2 regions of the Martinezella jaguaris genome follow, and region 2 is predicted to be linked to the other one. Evidence: riboswitches for the same ligand, from Rfam matches in the RefSeq annotation. Region 2 holds a riboswitch; the other holds the start of a gene.
What was found. Region 2 has a riboswitch for S-adenosylmethionine ahead of CCGE525_RS03710 (O-succinylhomoserine sulfhydrylase). Riboswitches for the same ligand answer to the same signal wherever they lie in the genome.

Region 1 (7,500 bases), 950 kb from region 2:
AGTTAATCATGACCCGCTCACATGTCCATCCATGCGATACATCAGCGTGATCACGTTCGGTATATACACCGTTTCACGCCTTGAACCGAGTAAGGCCAAGGACTAGCTTGCGCCCCAAAGATTGATGAAAGCCTTCCAATGCAATTTCAGGGAACCGCAGACTATATCGCCGACAAGGATTTGATGGTCGCTGTCAACGCCGCCATTCGGCTGGAACGGCCACTTTTGGTGAAGGGCGAACCTGGTACCGGCAAGACGGAACTGGCCCGTCAGGTCGCCTCAGCCCTCGGTCTCGACCTCATCGAATGGAATATCAAATCGACCACCAAGGCGCAGCAGGGCTTGTACGAATATGACGCAGTCTCGCGCCTGCGCGACAGCCAGCTGGGTGATGCACGCGTCAACGACGTCAGGAACTACATCCGGCAAGGCAAGCTCTGGCAGGCCTTTACGGCAGCGGAGAAATGCGTGCTGCTGATCGACGAGATCGACAAGGCGGACATCGAATTCCCGAATGATCTTCTGCAGGAACTCGACCGCATGGAGTTCCACGTCTACGAAACCGGCGAAACGATCCACGCCGCCGTCAGGCCGATCGTCATCATTACCTCCAACAATGAAAAGGAACTGCCGGACGCCTTTCTGCGCCGCTGCTTCTTCCACTATATCCGCTTCCCCGATGTTGAAACGCTGACGCGCATTGTCGAGGTGCACTATCCCGGCATCAAGCAGACGCTGGTGCGGGCCGCACTCACTCAGTTCTTCGAAATCCGCGATGTACCTGGGCTCAAGAAGAAACCCTCGACTTCCGAAGCGCTCGACTGGATTCGCCTCCTTGTTGCCGACGACGTCGATCCGGCCACCTTGCGCGGGGACGCAAAGAGCGCCCTGCCGAAGCTGCATGGGGCCTTGCTGAAGAATGAGCAGGACGTCCATCTTTTCGAACGCCTAGCCTTTATGGCGCGCGGGCAAGGGAAATGATGCAGCCGGATGCCGTGAAGGTCTTGATCTACGCGCTGAGCGGCCGGTGCTTGCTGGTATTCGATGAACCCGATTTTCCTCCGTCGAACTGCAGATTCCCGGCGGCACCGTAGAACCCGGTGAGGATGTTGCGATCGCGGCAGCGCGCGAATTCGAGGAAGAGACCGGTTTTGCGCCGGATGAACTGCATCCACTCGGCGTTCACGAGTATCGGTTCGAAAAGGACGGGCGCGAACACCATCACCAACGACACTATTTCCGCTGCCGCATCTCCGCGATGGCGCCCGCCACGTGGCTCCATTACGAAATGACGCCGTTCGGCGGCGGCGATCCGATTGGCTTCCGCTTCTTCTGGCTGCCGATCGAGGACGCCAAGCAGCGCCTGGGCTATGGTATGCAGGCGCTTCTTGAATATCTGTAAGTAACAACCGACATCAGGGCGCGGCCGCCAGCCTTCCTTCAACGCTTGCCCCATTGACCCGCCGGGGTAGCAGGTCTATTGAAATCCTCCCGTGGTGATTTGGCCGGCCGGCTTGCAGCCACGTTAAAAAAGTCGCTAAAGGGCCGCGTGCGGACCGGTAGCGATTCTTATCGCGGCCGGTTTTTTGTTTTTAGTGGTGTAAAAAGATGCCCATCAAGATTCCCGATACGCTGCCCGCGTTCGAAGCCCTCCAGAGCGAAGGCGTGCGGGTGATGACCGAAACGGTGGCGATCCGTCAGGATATCCGCCCCCTTCAGATCGGGCTTCTCAATCTCATGCCGAACAAGATCAAGACTGAGGTGCAGATGGCGCGCCTTGTCGGCGCTTCGCCGCTGCAGGTGGAATTCTCGCTGATCCGCGTCGGCGGCCACAGGGCCAAGAACACGTCGGAAGAGCATCTGCTCGCCTTCTACCAGACCTGGGAGGAGGTGAAGCACCGCAAGTACGACGGCTTCATCATCACCGGCGCACCGATCGAGCTGCTGGATTATGAGGAGGTTACCTACTGGGACGAGATGCAGCAAATCTTCGACTGGACGGCGACCAATGTCCACTCGACGATGAACGTCTGTTGGGGCGCGATGGCGGCAGCCTACCATTTTCATAGTGTGCCGAAATATACGCTGAAGGAGAAAGCCTTCGGCGTCTATCGCCACCAGAACCTGAAGCCGTCCTCGGTCTATCTCAACGGTTTCTCCGATGATTTCGCCATTCCGGTCTCGCGCTGGACGGAAGTGCGCCGCGCCGACATCGAAAAGGTGCCGGGACTGCAGATCCTGATGGAATCCAGCGAGATGGGCGTCTGTCTGGTCCACGAGCAGGCCTGCAACCGTCTCTACATGTTCAATCACGTGGAGTATGATTCGACCTCGCTGGCGGACGAATATTTTCGGGACGTGAATGCGGGCGTGCCGATCAAGATGCCGCACAATTATTTCCCGCATAACGACCCGGAAATCCCGCCGCAGAACCGCTGGCGCAGCCATGCGCATCTGTTCTTCGGCAACTGGATCAACGAAATCTACCAGACGACGCCCTATGATCTCGAGGAGATCGGCCAAGAGAGGTTCTAAGCTTGTTCATTCCCTTCTTCCTGAAGCTGAAGGAAGCGAAGGTTCCGGTGACGCTCCGGGAATTCCTGTCGCTTCTGGAGGGGATGGAAGAAGGGATCGCCGATTACGACGTCGAGGCCTTCTATTATCTGGCCCGCGCGGCACTGATCAAGGACGAGCGCTTCATCGACCGCTTCGACCAGGTCTTCGCCGACTACTTCCGTGGTGTCGAGGCAGTGGGTGGCGATATGGAGCCGGCCGAGGCGGTTGCCATCCCCGAGGAATGGCTGCGCAAGCTCGCCGAAAAGCATCTGACGGACGAGGAAAAGAAGCTGGTCGAGGCGCTCGGCGGCTTCGAAAAACTGATGGAGACGCTGCGTGAGCGTCTTGCCGAGCAGAAGGGCCGGCACCAGGGCGGCTCGAAATGGATCGGCACGGCGGGCACCTCGCCGTTCGGCGCGCATGGCTACAATCCCGAAGGCGTGCGCATCGGCCAGGAGACATCCCATCACCGTAAAGCAGTGAAGGTCTGGGACCGTCGCGAATTTCAAAATCTCGACGACAGCGTCGAGCTCGGCACCCGCAATATCAAGGTGGCGCTGAAACGGCTCCGCCGCTGGGTGCGCGAAGGAGCGGCCGAAGAGCTCGACCTTTCCGGCACGATCCGTTCCACCGCCGAACATGGCTATCTCGACGTCCAGACCCGGCCGGAGCGGCGCAATGCCGTTAAACTGCTGATGTTCTTCGATGTCGGCGGCTCGATGGACGATCATATCCGCGTTGTCGAGGAGCTATTCTCGGCGGCGCGCGCCGAATTCCGGCACATGGAGTATTTCTATTTCCACAACTGCCTCTACGAAGGCGTGTGGAAGGACAATCGCCGCCGGCGTGTCGATGCCACCGCAACGACCGATCTGATCCGCACCTTCGGGCCTGACTACCGCGTCGTCTTCGTCGGCGACGCCTCGATGAGCCCCTATGAGGTCACCCATCCCGGCGGCTCGGTTGAACACTGGAACAGGGAGGCCGGCGAGGTCTGGCTCAGCCGCATCACCGGCCATTTCCGCAAATGCGTCTGGCTCAATCCCGTGCAGGAAGGCTATTGGAGCCACACCACTTCGATCTCCATCATCCGCCGCCTGCTTGCCGACCGGATGTACCCACTGACCCTCGGCGGTCTGGAGAAGGCGACGAGGGAATTGTCGCGTTAGCAGCAGGCACTTTTGCCCTTAGCCCCTCACCCCGACCCTCGCCCCGCTCACGGGGAGAGGGAGTTCGACAGCGCCCGAAACTTTCACCGCAAACCGATCGGCCAATCGTCTGGCACGGTCGTCCCCTCTCCCCGCAAGCGGGGAGAGGGCTAGGGTGAGGGGCCGGCATAGGAGAATGCACCGGCCTGTCGTACGCATTGCACACTTCCGGCGCAGTGTGGCAACTCCGAAGCCAAACCGAGGCTTGATCGACCGTCGGTCGCCCCTAAATTTCGCAATCGAACGATTGCAGATCACTGCGAATGGGGGCAGGGTCAGGCCTCGAATTTTCAATAGGAATGGATAGCTGATATGACGGACAATGGTTTGGAACGCGAAGTTTTCGGAACGACAGCGAGTGGGGAGACGGTCTATCGCGTCAAGATCGTCGGCGGCGGCCTGATGGCCCACATCATGACCTGGGGTGCCGTCATCCAGGATCTGCGCCTGGACGGTCACGGCCCTGCCCTTCTGCTCGGCTTCGATAACTTCGCCGACTATCCCGCTCATTCCTCCTATTTCGGCGCCACGCCCGGCCGCTGTGCCAACCGCATCGGCGCCGGCCACTTCACATTGGACGGCAAGGAATATCAGCTCGAACTCAACGAAAAAGGCGTCACCCATCTGCACGGCGGCAAGGACAATATCGCCAAGCGCAACTGGACGATCGTCGAACATGCCGCCGACCGTGTCGTGCTGAAGATCGTCGATCCTGACGGGCGCGCCGGCTATCCCGGCAATTGCACGATCCAGGCGACCTATTGGGTGCATGGCAACGGCGAATTCTCGATCACCTACGAATCGACCACCGATAAGCCGACGCTCGCCAATGTGTGCCAGCACGCCTATTTCAACCTCGATGGCCGCGACGACGCGCTCGGCCACGACATCATGATCGCCGCCGATCACTATACGCCGACCGACGAGAAGCAGGTGCCGACAGGCGAGGTTCGCCCTGTTGCCGGCAGCGTTTTCGATTTCCGCGAAATGGCACCGATGAAGCGCTTCGATGGAGCCGAACAGGCGCTCTACGATCATAATTTCTGCCTGTCTTCCGAACGCACCGCCAAGCGCTCGGTGGTGCTGGCGCGCAGCGTCAATTCCGGCGTCTCGCTGGAAGTGCGCACAACCGAACCCGGCGTACAGTTTTATGCCGGTTTCAAGCTCGATGTTCCCGTTCCCGGTCATGACGGCCGCAAGATCGGCCCCTTTGCAGGTTTCTGCCTGGAAACCCAGGTCTGGCCGGATGCCATCAACCATGAGGGCTTCCCGAACGCCGTTCTTCGTCCCGGCGAAGTGCTGCGACAGGAAACGGATTACATCTTCACCAAAAATTGAGCTGAAGGCACCCCATCCCGGAATTGTCGGCGAGTAACATTCCGCTTTCAGGTGGGAACACTTGAAAGCGGATAAAATGCCCTAAATCCAAAAGACTAAAGCGACCTTTATGCGTTCCAATGGGCGCACGACGCTCTAGGCGCACATCGCGCCCAGCCAATTCGTTTTTGGCCTGCAGATAATTTCACCTTGCGAATTGGTTCTAAATAGGTTCTACAAAGGACCCATGGATAGAACCAGTTTAATCGCTGAGCTGAACAGCCGTGGTCTGCGCGACGAGGCCATGACCGGGCCGTTGTACAAACGCCTGGCACAGGCGCTGACCGGCCTTATCCAGGAAGGCCTGCTGAAAGCGGGAACGGCACTGCCGGGCGAGCGTGATCTGGCCGAGGCCTTGCAGGTCGGCCGCGTCACGGTCCGCACCGCCTATCGTGATCTGCTGGCCTCCGGTGCGATCGAGTCGCGTCATGGCAGCGGCACATTCGTGTCGGAGCGCGTCGAGCGTATCGAACAATCGCTCTGGCGCCTCTCCTCTTTCTCCGCCGATATGCGCTCACGCGGCCGCGAGCCGGCCGCAAAGATCCTGTCGCGTACCGTGAGCCCGCCCGCACCGGAAGAATCCTTCCTGCTCGGTCTCGGCCTGGATGAGCCGGTACTTAGGCTCGACCGCCTGCGCCTTGCGGACGGGCAGCCACTTGCGATCGAGCGCGCGGTCGTTCCGATCAAATTTCTGGGTGAGGATGCGGTTTCCGAAGGTTCGCTTTATGATGCACTGACTGCGAATGGCTTCAAGCCAGTCCGGGCTCTGCAGCGGCTGACGGCGGTGACGCTCGATCCGACCTCCGCGTCGATCCTCAACGTCAAGGCCGGCGCGCCGGCGCTTTTGATCGAACGTATTTCACGCCTGGAAGACCAGCGCGTCGTTGAATATACCCGCTCGCATTATCGCGGCGATGCTTATGATTTCGTTGCTGAATTGAGAATTGGAGATGACCTATGAGCGAGACCCAATCCCTGATGCTGACGGAGGCCGGCCAGTCGCCTGACGTGGTCGCGACCCTGCTCGAGAAGGAAAAACCCGTCTTTGCCGAAATCGCAAAGCTCTTCTCCTCCACCCGTCCCTCAATGATCACCACGGCGGCGCGCGGTTCTTCCGATCACGCCGCCACCTTCTTCAAATATCTCTTCGAAATCTCCCATGGCGTGCCCGTCGCCTCCGTCGGCCCTTCGATCGCCTCGGTCTACGGCGCTCCTCTCCACCTGAAGGGCGGCATCCACTTCACTGTATCGCAATCCGGCGGCAGCCCCGACATCGTCGCGCTGCAGGCGGCCGCTAAGCAGGGCGGCGCCACGACGATTGCCGTCGTCAACGTCACCGACAGTCCGCTCGCCAAGGAGGCCGACATCGTGCTCGGCCTCAATGCTGGCCCGGAAAAGAGTGTCGCTGCCACGAAATCCTTCATTGCCTCCGCCGCCGCACTTGCGGGCGTCACCGCAGCAATCTCGGGAGACCAGGCGCTTGCCGCCGGCCTCGCCAAATTGCCGGAAGCACTCGCTGCGACATCGGGGATCGACGGCAAGGCGGCCGAAGACGTGCTCTTCAATGCCTCATCGCTTTACACCGGCGGCCGCGGACCGGCCTTCGCCATTGCGCTGGAGGCAGCGCTGAAGGCCAAGGAAACCTCCGGCCTGCATGCCGAAGCCTTTTCGCTCGCAGAATTGATGCATGGACCGATGCGGCTGGTTCAGCCGGGTTTCCCGATCGTCGCTTTCGCGCCGGACGATGCCGCCTTCGCCAACAATGCCAAGGCACTAGAGCGCCTGCAGAAGCTTGGCGCCACGGCCGTATCCTTCTCTACCGCCGCACTCCCCGGCATCAACCTGCGCATGCCCACCACCGGCAATGGTCTGCTGGACCCGCTGGTATCGCTGCTCTGCTATTACCGTCTTGCCGAGTCCGTGACCCGCCGCAAGGGTTTCGATCCGGACAAGCCGGCCAATCTTCTCAAGGTAACGGAGACCATGTGATGGACTACAAGGTCTTTACCGGCGCCCGCATCTTCGACGGCGAGCGCTTTCATGAGGATAGCGCGCTGGTGACGGGCAATGGCCGTGTACAGACCATCACCGCCGCCAACAATGTGCCCGGCAATGCCGAAGTGATCCGCCTTCAAGGCGGCGTGCTGTCCCCCGGCTTCATCGACGCACAGGTGAACGGCGGCGGCGGCCGCATGCTGAATGACGAGCCCTCTGCCGAATCCATGTATATGATCGCCGATGGGCATCGTCCCTATGGCACCACTGCGCTGCTGCCGACGCTGATCACCGATGTCGCTGCGGCAACGACGGCGGCGATCGAAGCGGCAACCGAAGCCGTCAAGGCCAACCGTGGCGTCGC
Region 2 (7,500 bases):
CCCCGATCGCCCATCCGCCCGAAGGGAGAGGTCGCCGCCGCGCCGCCTGCTCCGACAAGGGCGAACATTGCGATGTTGGCTTGGCCGAGGGAGAAAGGCGGCTGCGCCAGCCGCAGCGCGACCGCAGTCCAGAAAAGGCTGAAACTCGCCATCACCAGCGCGGCCGAGAAGGCCCGTATCCGCAACACCGGCTCATCGCGCAGGAGCTGCCAAAGCGAGGCGATCAAGCTGACGTAGCTGGAGCTTACCAATGGCCGGCGTTCCGGCAATCGCAGCGCAAGAACGGCAGTCAACAGGGCGAGCGCCGCGGCGCTGACCGCATAGAAGCTCCGCCAGCCCCAGATGTCGGCGACCAGACTGGCCAGAGGCCGTGACAGTAAAATGCCGACCATCAGACCACTCATGACATTGCCGATCACTCGGCCCCGATGCTCCGGCGGCGTCATAGCCGCAGCAATCGGCACCAGGATCTGAATGGCCGAACAGGCCGCGCCAAGCAAGAAGAGAAAGACGAGCAGGCTCCAGCCGGTCGGCGCGAAGGCGGCGGCAACCGCCATGACCAGCGCGGAGATCAGCATGCGCAAGACCAGGCGTCGGTTCTCGACGAGATCGGCGAGCGGCACGAGGAAGAACAGGCCGGCGGCATAGCCCAGCAATGACGCCATGGCGACAAGACCGGCGCCGTTCTCCGAAAAACCAAGCGACGGGCCAATGACACCGACAAGGGTCTGCGGTGCGAAGAGATTGAGAATGATAACGCCGGTGGCGATGGCGAAAAGCAATGTGGAGGGACCGGCAGCGGTTTCCGATGCTTCCTCCTCAAGTTCATTCGCGATGCGTTCGGGGATGGATGACATGAGCTCTCCAATAATTTTTGATAATATCGATGGCCATGTTTATCGTTTTCTTGCATAATGCGGCAAATGAAATGGACTAATAATGATTATGCGGACCTCTCATGAACATCCATGATCTCGAAGCATTCGTCGCCGTGGTGGAAACGGGATCGATCGTCGCAGCCTCGGCGCGGATCAACCTGACCCAGCCCGGCATTACCCGTCGTGTACAGAATCTTGAGGACAGTCTCGGCATTGCCCTTCTCGACCGGCAATCCAAACCGCTCAAGCCGACGGCAGCCGGACGAGAGGCCTATGAGCACGGTCGCCGCGTGCTCCGCTCGCTGGACGATCTGAAGGCCGGCGTCTCACCGGGCGGGACGATCGGCGGCGAGTTCCGTCTTGGCATCATGCCCTATCTTTCCGAGGCGGCCCTTTCGCTGCCGCTCGACCGGCTGCGCAGCCAATTCCCGCAATTGACGCTGCGCATCGTCTCAGGCTGGTCACCGCAACTGGTCGATCAGGTCGCGCATAGCCAGCTTGATGCGGCGGCAGTCTGCCTGCCGGAGGGCATCCGCCCGCCCGAGGATGTCGTCGCAGACAATCTGGGAACACATGGCGTGCTGCTGGTGGCCTCTCCGCCGCTTGACGTTCCCAAGACACCGAAGCTCAATGAGCTTTCAACGTTTCCCTGGATCATGAACCAGACCGGCTGCGGCTTCCGCGCCTTCATCCATCACCGTTTCGAAATCGAACGCCTGCCGTTCAATGTCGGCGTCGAAGCCATGAGCGCCGATCTCAGAATGTCGCTCGTCGCCCGCGGCCTCGGCATCGGCATCGTCACACCGGCCGCACTTGCCGGCAGCCGCTGGCGCGATGCAGTCGAAATCATCGACACGCCGGATTTCCGCCCGAAAGTCATCTCCTGGGTCCTGCACCGCCCGCCCGCCGGCCGCCTGGCCCGCCCCATTGCAGCCTTCAGCGAAGGGCTGGCTGAAACGCTGAAGGCGGAGATGCCGTTTTTGACGACGTAGCGGATGTGCTATCTCGAAGCCTATACGGCGAACCCACAGATGACAGTTCTCGCTTCAGAATTTAAGAGTACTCGTTTGCTAATTATTTTGCTTAGTGCGGAGTTGGTGGGGCAGCAGATCGGATGGTCAATTGGTTCAATTCGTTGGATGTACCAGTCAAAGCTGCGCTGATTGCGGCATTTGCAACGATATTCGGCACGATATTAAAAGATTTTCTTATAAAAAGGTTAGAAGACCGGCGAGCCGATCGTCGTCAAGCTTTGGATATTTATAGAAATTACGCTGATCCTCTAGCCTATGCCGCTACCAACTTATTTTGGAGAGTGCATGAGATACTGACAAAGGACGGCAGAGGCACTTTCCTTAAATCTAGACTAAATGTTCGCCTGGGACCGGGTGACCCGTCTCACAATATGCAGGTATCGAGGGTTGCGAGAGCGATGCCCTCGTAGAGCCTCATGCATAGGAGACGGGCCATGGACGAGACTATCACATATGTCGGATTGGATGTTCACAAAGAGACGATCGCGGTGGCGCTCGCTGACGGCGGTGGGCGCGGTGACGCGCGCGCGTTTGGCCAGATCGTCAATACGCCAACGGCCTTGACCCGCATGCTGGCCAAGCTTTCGCAGCCGGGTCGGACATTGAAGTTTTGCTACGAAGCGGGACCTTGCGGCTACGGCATTCAGCGGCAACTGTCTGCCGCAGGTCATGATTGCGTGGTCGTCGCCCCTTCTTTGATCCCGCACAAACCAGGCGATCGCATCAAGACAGACCGTCGGGATGCCAACAATCTGGCAAGACTTCATCGCGCTGGAGAACTGAGCGCTGTTTGGATACCAGATACAGCCCATGAGGCGATGCGTGATCTGGTTCGGGCACGGCTTGCCGCTGTGCGCAGCTTGCGGCAAGCGCGCCAGCAGCTCAGCGGATTTCTGCTTCGTCATGGCTTTCACTACAGCCGGCCGGCCTGGACGCAGATGCACCGCCGTTGGTTGGCCGGTCTTTGCTTTGAACAGCCAATCCACCAAATCGTTCTCCAGGATCACATCGCCACAATCGAGGCGGCAACTGAGCGGCGGGATCGGCTGACGAAGCAGATCGAGACCATGTTGAGTGACTGGTCATTGGCTCCGGTGGTCGTCGCGCTGCAATCACTGCGCGGCATGGCTCTGGTGACGGCCGCTACGATGATTGCCGAATTGGGCGATCTCAGCCGCTTCACAAACCCGCGCCAATTAATGGCCTATCTCGGGCTGGTACCATCGGAGCATTCAAGCGGTGGAACTCGGCGGCAGGGCGGCATTACAAAAGCAGGCAATACAACGGCGCGTCGAATGCTGATTGAAGCCGCTTGGAGTTATCGGTTTCCCGCAAAGATCAGCCGTGATCAGTTGATCCGCCAGGAGCAGCTCCCAAAAGCGATCCGCGACACGGCATGGAAGGCGCAGGAGCGGCTGTGCGGCCGCTATCGCAAGCTCACGAAGGCCGGAAAGCCGGCAACGACCGTAACCACGGCGATCGCTCGCGAATTATCCGGATTCGTCTGGGCGATTGCATGCCAGGTCTCACCGCGTTGAGTATAGCTCAATCCTGAACTCAACAAGGAGGACAGAAGAGTCAAAAAGCCATATGCGCCTGGGCAAGGCTGGGGGCACGGTCACGGCAGGAGAACCCTCGATTCCACTATCAGCCGGTTACATTCCGACGCTGCGAACTAGACAGAGGAAGCTCCGCGACGCATCAGGTCCGGCGGTAACCAACCCGCGCATCAGAGCATGATCAACCGTCGTTATATGACCGTGCTTCCTGCTTTCCCCAGGATGCATCCACACCAAACGAAACGCCCTGACGACAGGGCGACGATTTTTCTATTCCTGCATCTTGTAAGGGCGAACATGAGAGTGGAGCAAATACCCAGTTCGAACGCTACAAATATGACAGCACCTTGTATCGATTTGCCGTTTTGATTGGTTGGCTAAGAGCTTACAGGCGTGAATTGACCTTTTTTTCATTGGGTAATCCAAAGAAATTGGCCTTGTTAAACAAGGCCATGGCAGAATTTGAGAAGGCGCTCGCCGATGGGACGCATGTGGAGATGCAGCGTGTCAGAAGTATCGCCGAACTCTGGCGCATTTCTGTCCCTTCGGATGCACTTTCTCACATTGCTGTCGCCGTGGAACAAACATTAAAATCCAGACTGCAATTAGAGAGCGTCGATTTGGCTACCTCTCTAGCGGCCGAAAGTCAGAAGACGCTTTGCAGGAGCGTTGCTAATGTTATTACCGAACGGATGCAGATTGATCCGCTTTCGGACACTATCATCGATGAGACGGTTGCACGGGCAATTCGCTCTCTTTCCATTCGAGAGACTTGGCTATATCGCGATTTCCAGTCTGCCATTGGCGATATGATGATCAAGGAGGTCAAAGACGGGACGCGGCGATATGAGGTTATCGGTTTCCGAGATTTTGAAGCATTGCTATTGTCCGGTGACGAAGGCGACAAGCGGTGGATCGACAGGCTGCGAAGAGTTTTGGATGGTTTAGACATATCTGGCGCAGATAAATATGATGCCCGGGTAAGCATGCTTGAAGAGACATTTCTTGCAACTATAGAGATGCTAGAGGCTCTTGCGAAAATCGACCCGATAAGGGGTTCAGTTTCTACGCCAACACTTAAAGAGGGCAGGAAACTAACACGCGACAGGTATTGGAAAAAGGGCCGGTAGTCGCTCTTTCAGGTTGCTCAACGGCTGGCTGCTTATCAAGCACACTCACAATAAGCGGAAGTGAAACACTGCTGGCGCAGCGAGCAATGAGGCCAAAGAGCGAACAGAGTTTGCAAAACCGTCTGACAACTAGGCAGAAAACACAAGCTAACGCTTTGATTTAGTTTGGAGCGGGTGAAGGGAATCGAACCCTCGTATTCAGCTTGGGAAGCTGCTGCTCTACCATTGAGCTACACCCGCCTGACATTCAGAGATGTCCAACAGTTGGCGGCCTCTGTCAAGGCCGCTAAATGAACGATCACAGCCGGAAATGCTTCGACAGCTTCAGGCCCTGTGCCTGGTAGTTCGAGCCGAGGCCGGAGCCGTAGAGGCTGGAGGGCTGTTCCAGCATGTGCTCGTAGACCAGGCGGCCGACGATCTGGCCGTCTTCGAGGATGAAGGGAACTTCGTGGCTGCGCACTTCCAGCACGGCGCGGCTGCCGCGACCGCCGGCGGGCGCGTGGCCGAAGCCGGGGTCGAAGAAGCCGGCGTAATGGACGCGGAATTCGCCCACTAGAGGATCGAAGGGCGTCATCTCGGCAGCATAATGCGGCGGCACGTGGACCGCTTCGCGCGAGACGAGGATGTAGAACTCATCCGGATCGAGGATCAGTTCGGTGCGGCCGCGACTATAAAGCGGCTCCCAGAAATCGAAGATATCGTGTTGCGCCTTCTTGTCGACATCGACGACCGCTGTGTGATGCTTGCCGCGATAACCGATCAGGCCTTCCTTGTCGCCGGCAAGATCGATCGAGAGCGCTATGCCGCCGCCGGTGACGTTCGGCTGTTTGCTGGCGACCAGCGTCTCGCTGGCGTGCAGCGCCATCAGCTCCGGTTCGCTCAGCAGCGCCTGGCCGACGCGGAAGCGGATCTGCGACAGGCGTGAGCCGCGGCGCACGACGATCGGGAAGGTGCGCGGGCTGATCTCAAGGTAAAGAGGGCCGGAATAGCCGGCAGGGATCTTGTCGAACTCCTGCGCCCGATCGGTGATCACGCGGGTGAAGATATCCAGGCGGCCGGTCGAGCTTTTCGGGTTGGCGGAGGCCGACATGCCTTCAGGAAGGTCCAGGCGCTCCATCAGCGGCACGATATAGACACAGCCGGTTTCCAGCACCGCGCCTTCCGAGAGGTCGACGACGTGCAGCTTCAGTCGGTCGAGCTTGTCGGCCACGAGATGCGAAGGACCAGGCATGAAACTGGCACGGACACGGAAGGCATGCGCACTAAGCCTCAGGTCAAGGCTCGCCGGCTGGATCTGATCGACATCCAGTTCTTTTTCGCTCGTCAGCCGTCCCGCTTCGAAAAGCGCTGCAATGGCGCGATCGGCCAAAATTCCAGTATTGCGAGCCATCATGCCTCTTTTCCAGCGCTTCACCCGGACAATCGAGAATGGACTTGCCGGGTTATGCGCCGTTCAAAACGGTACTGCGACCTCAGAGCATCCTGACGAATGGGCGGGCAGTAATTGTCGCAGACAAAACCAAACTCGGGGAATTGACGCAAGCGGTCAACGGCAGTATTCCAACTTATCCCGTGGTGATTTGGCCGGTCGGCTTGCAGCCACGTTAAACAAGTGGCTAAAAGGACCGGGGTTAAACCGGTCTGCTTTCGCGGCCGGTTTTTTTTGTTTTGAAAGTGGTGATGGCATGAGCAAGACTTGGCGCCCCGCAACCCAGCTCGTACACGGCGGAACGCTCCGCTCGCAATTCGGCGAGACCTCCGAAGCGATCTATCTCACCCAGGGTTTCGTCTACGAAACCTCGGAAGCGGCCGAAGCCCGCTTCAAGGGTGAGACGGAGGGCTTCATCTACGCCCGCTACGGCAGCCCGACGAACGATATGTTCGAAAAGCGCATGTGTGCGCTGGAAGGCGCGGAAGATGCGCGCGCCACCGCGTCCGGCATGGCCGCCGTTTCCGCCGCCATCCTCTGCCAGTTGAAGGCCGGCGATCATATCGTTGCTGCGCGCGCGCTCTTCGGCTCCTGCCGCTGGGTCGTCGAGACCCTCGCGCCGAAATACGGTATCGAATGCACTCTCGTCGACGGGCGTTTCGTGGAGAACTGGGAAAAGGCGATCCGCCCGAACACCAAGGTCTTCTTCCTGGAAAGCCCGACCAATCCGACGCTGGAAGTGGTCGACATTGCCGCCGTCGCCAAGCTCGCCAATCAGATCGGCGCCAAGGTCGTGGTCGACAACGTCTTCGCCACCCCGCTCTTCCAGAAGCCGCTGGAACTCGGCGCGCATATCGTCGTCTATTCCGCCACCAAGCACATCGACGGTCAGGGCCGCTCGCTCGGCGGCGTCATCCTTTCCGACAAGCAATGGATCGACGAAAACCTGCAGGACTACTTCCGTCACACCGGTCCGGCCATGTCGCCGTTTACCGCCTGGACGCTGCTGAAGGGCATCGAGACGCTGCCGCTGCGCGTCGCACAGCAGACGGCGAATGCTGCGAAAGTGGCTGACTTCCTGGCAGAGCAGACCAACAAGGTTGCCCGCGTGATCTATCCCGGCCGCAAGGACCATCCGCAGGCCGATATCATCGCCAAGCAGATGAGCGGTGGCTCCACCCTCGTCGCCTTCGAGCTGAAGGGCGGCAAGGAAGCGGCGTTCAAACTGCAGAACGCGCTGAAGATCGTGAAGATCTCCAACAATCTCGGCGACTCCAAGAGCCTGATTACCCATCCGGCCACGACCACGCACAAGAACCTCACCGACGAGGCTCGCGCCGAACTTGGCATTTCGCCCGGAACGGTGCGCTTTTCCGCCGGCATCGAGGACAGTGAAGATCTGGTCGAGGACTTCGCCCGCGCGCTGGCGTAGGTTTCTGCCTGACCTCTACTCAAGCCCGTCCAAATATC

Region 1: it holds a riboswitch for S-adenosylmethionine, as region 2 does, so the genes downstream of both, metA (homoserine O-acetyltransferase MetA) here and CCGE525_RS03710 (O-succinylhomoserine sulfhydrylase) in region 2, are expected to answer to the same signal.

The regions. Positions count from the first base shown of each region.
Region 1 is NZ_CP032694.1:4,374,074-4,381,573, forward strand. Features, by position in the region: gene CCGE525_RS21270 (AAA family ATPase) at 139-981, shown strand; partial or broken gene CCGE525_RS21275 (NUDIX hydrolase) at 981-1,402, shown strand; SAM riboswitch at 1,484-1,561, shown strand; gene metA (homoserine O-acetyltransferase MetA) at 1,609-2,535, shown strand; gene CCGE525_RS21285 (vWA domain-containing protein) at 2,538-3,725, shown strand; gene CCGE525_RS21290 (aldose epimerase family protein) at 4,077-5,102, shown strand; gene CCGE525_RS21295 (GntR family transcriptional regulator) at 5,329-6,102, shown strand; gene CCGE525_RS21300 (SIS domain-containing protein) at 6,099-7,130, shown strand; gene nagA (N-acetylglucosamine-6-phosphate deacetylase) at 7,130-7,500, shown strand, end outside.
Region 2 is NZ_CP032694.1:750,752-758,251, reverse strand. Features, by position in the region: gene CCGE525_RS03740 (MFS transporter) at 1-857, opposite strand, end outside; gene CCGE525_RS03735 (LysR family transcriptional regulator) at 959-1,870, shown strand; gene CCGE525_RS03730 (IS110 family RNA-guided transposase) at 2,347-3,450, shown strand; gene CCGE525_RS03725 (hypothetical protein) at 3,819-4,601, shown strand; tRNA gene CCGE525_RS03720 (tRNA-Gly) at 4,768-4,841, opposite strand; gene CCGE525_RS03715 (2'-deoxycytidine 5'-triphosphate deaminase) at 4,900-5,994, opposite strand; SAM riboswitch at 6,164-6,242, shown strand; gene CCGE525_RS03710 (O-succinylhomoserine sulfhydrylase) at 6,287-7,462, shown strand.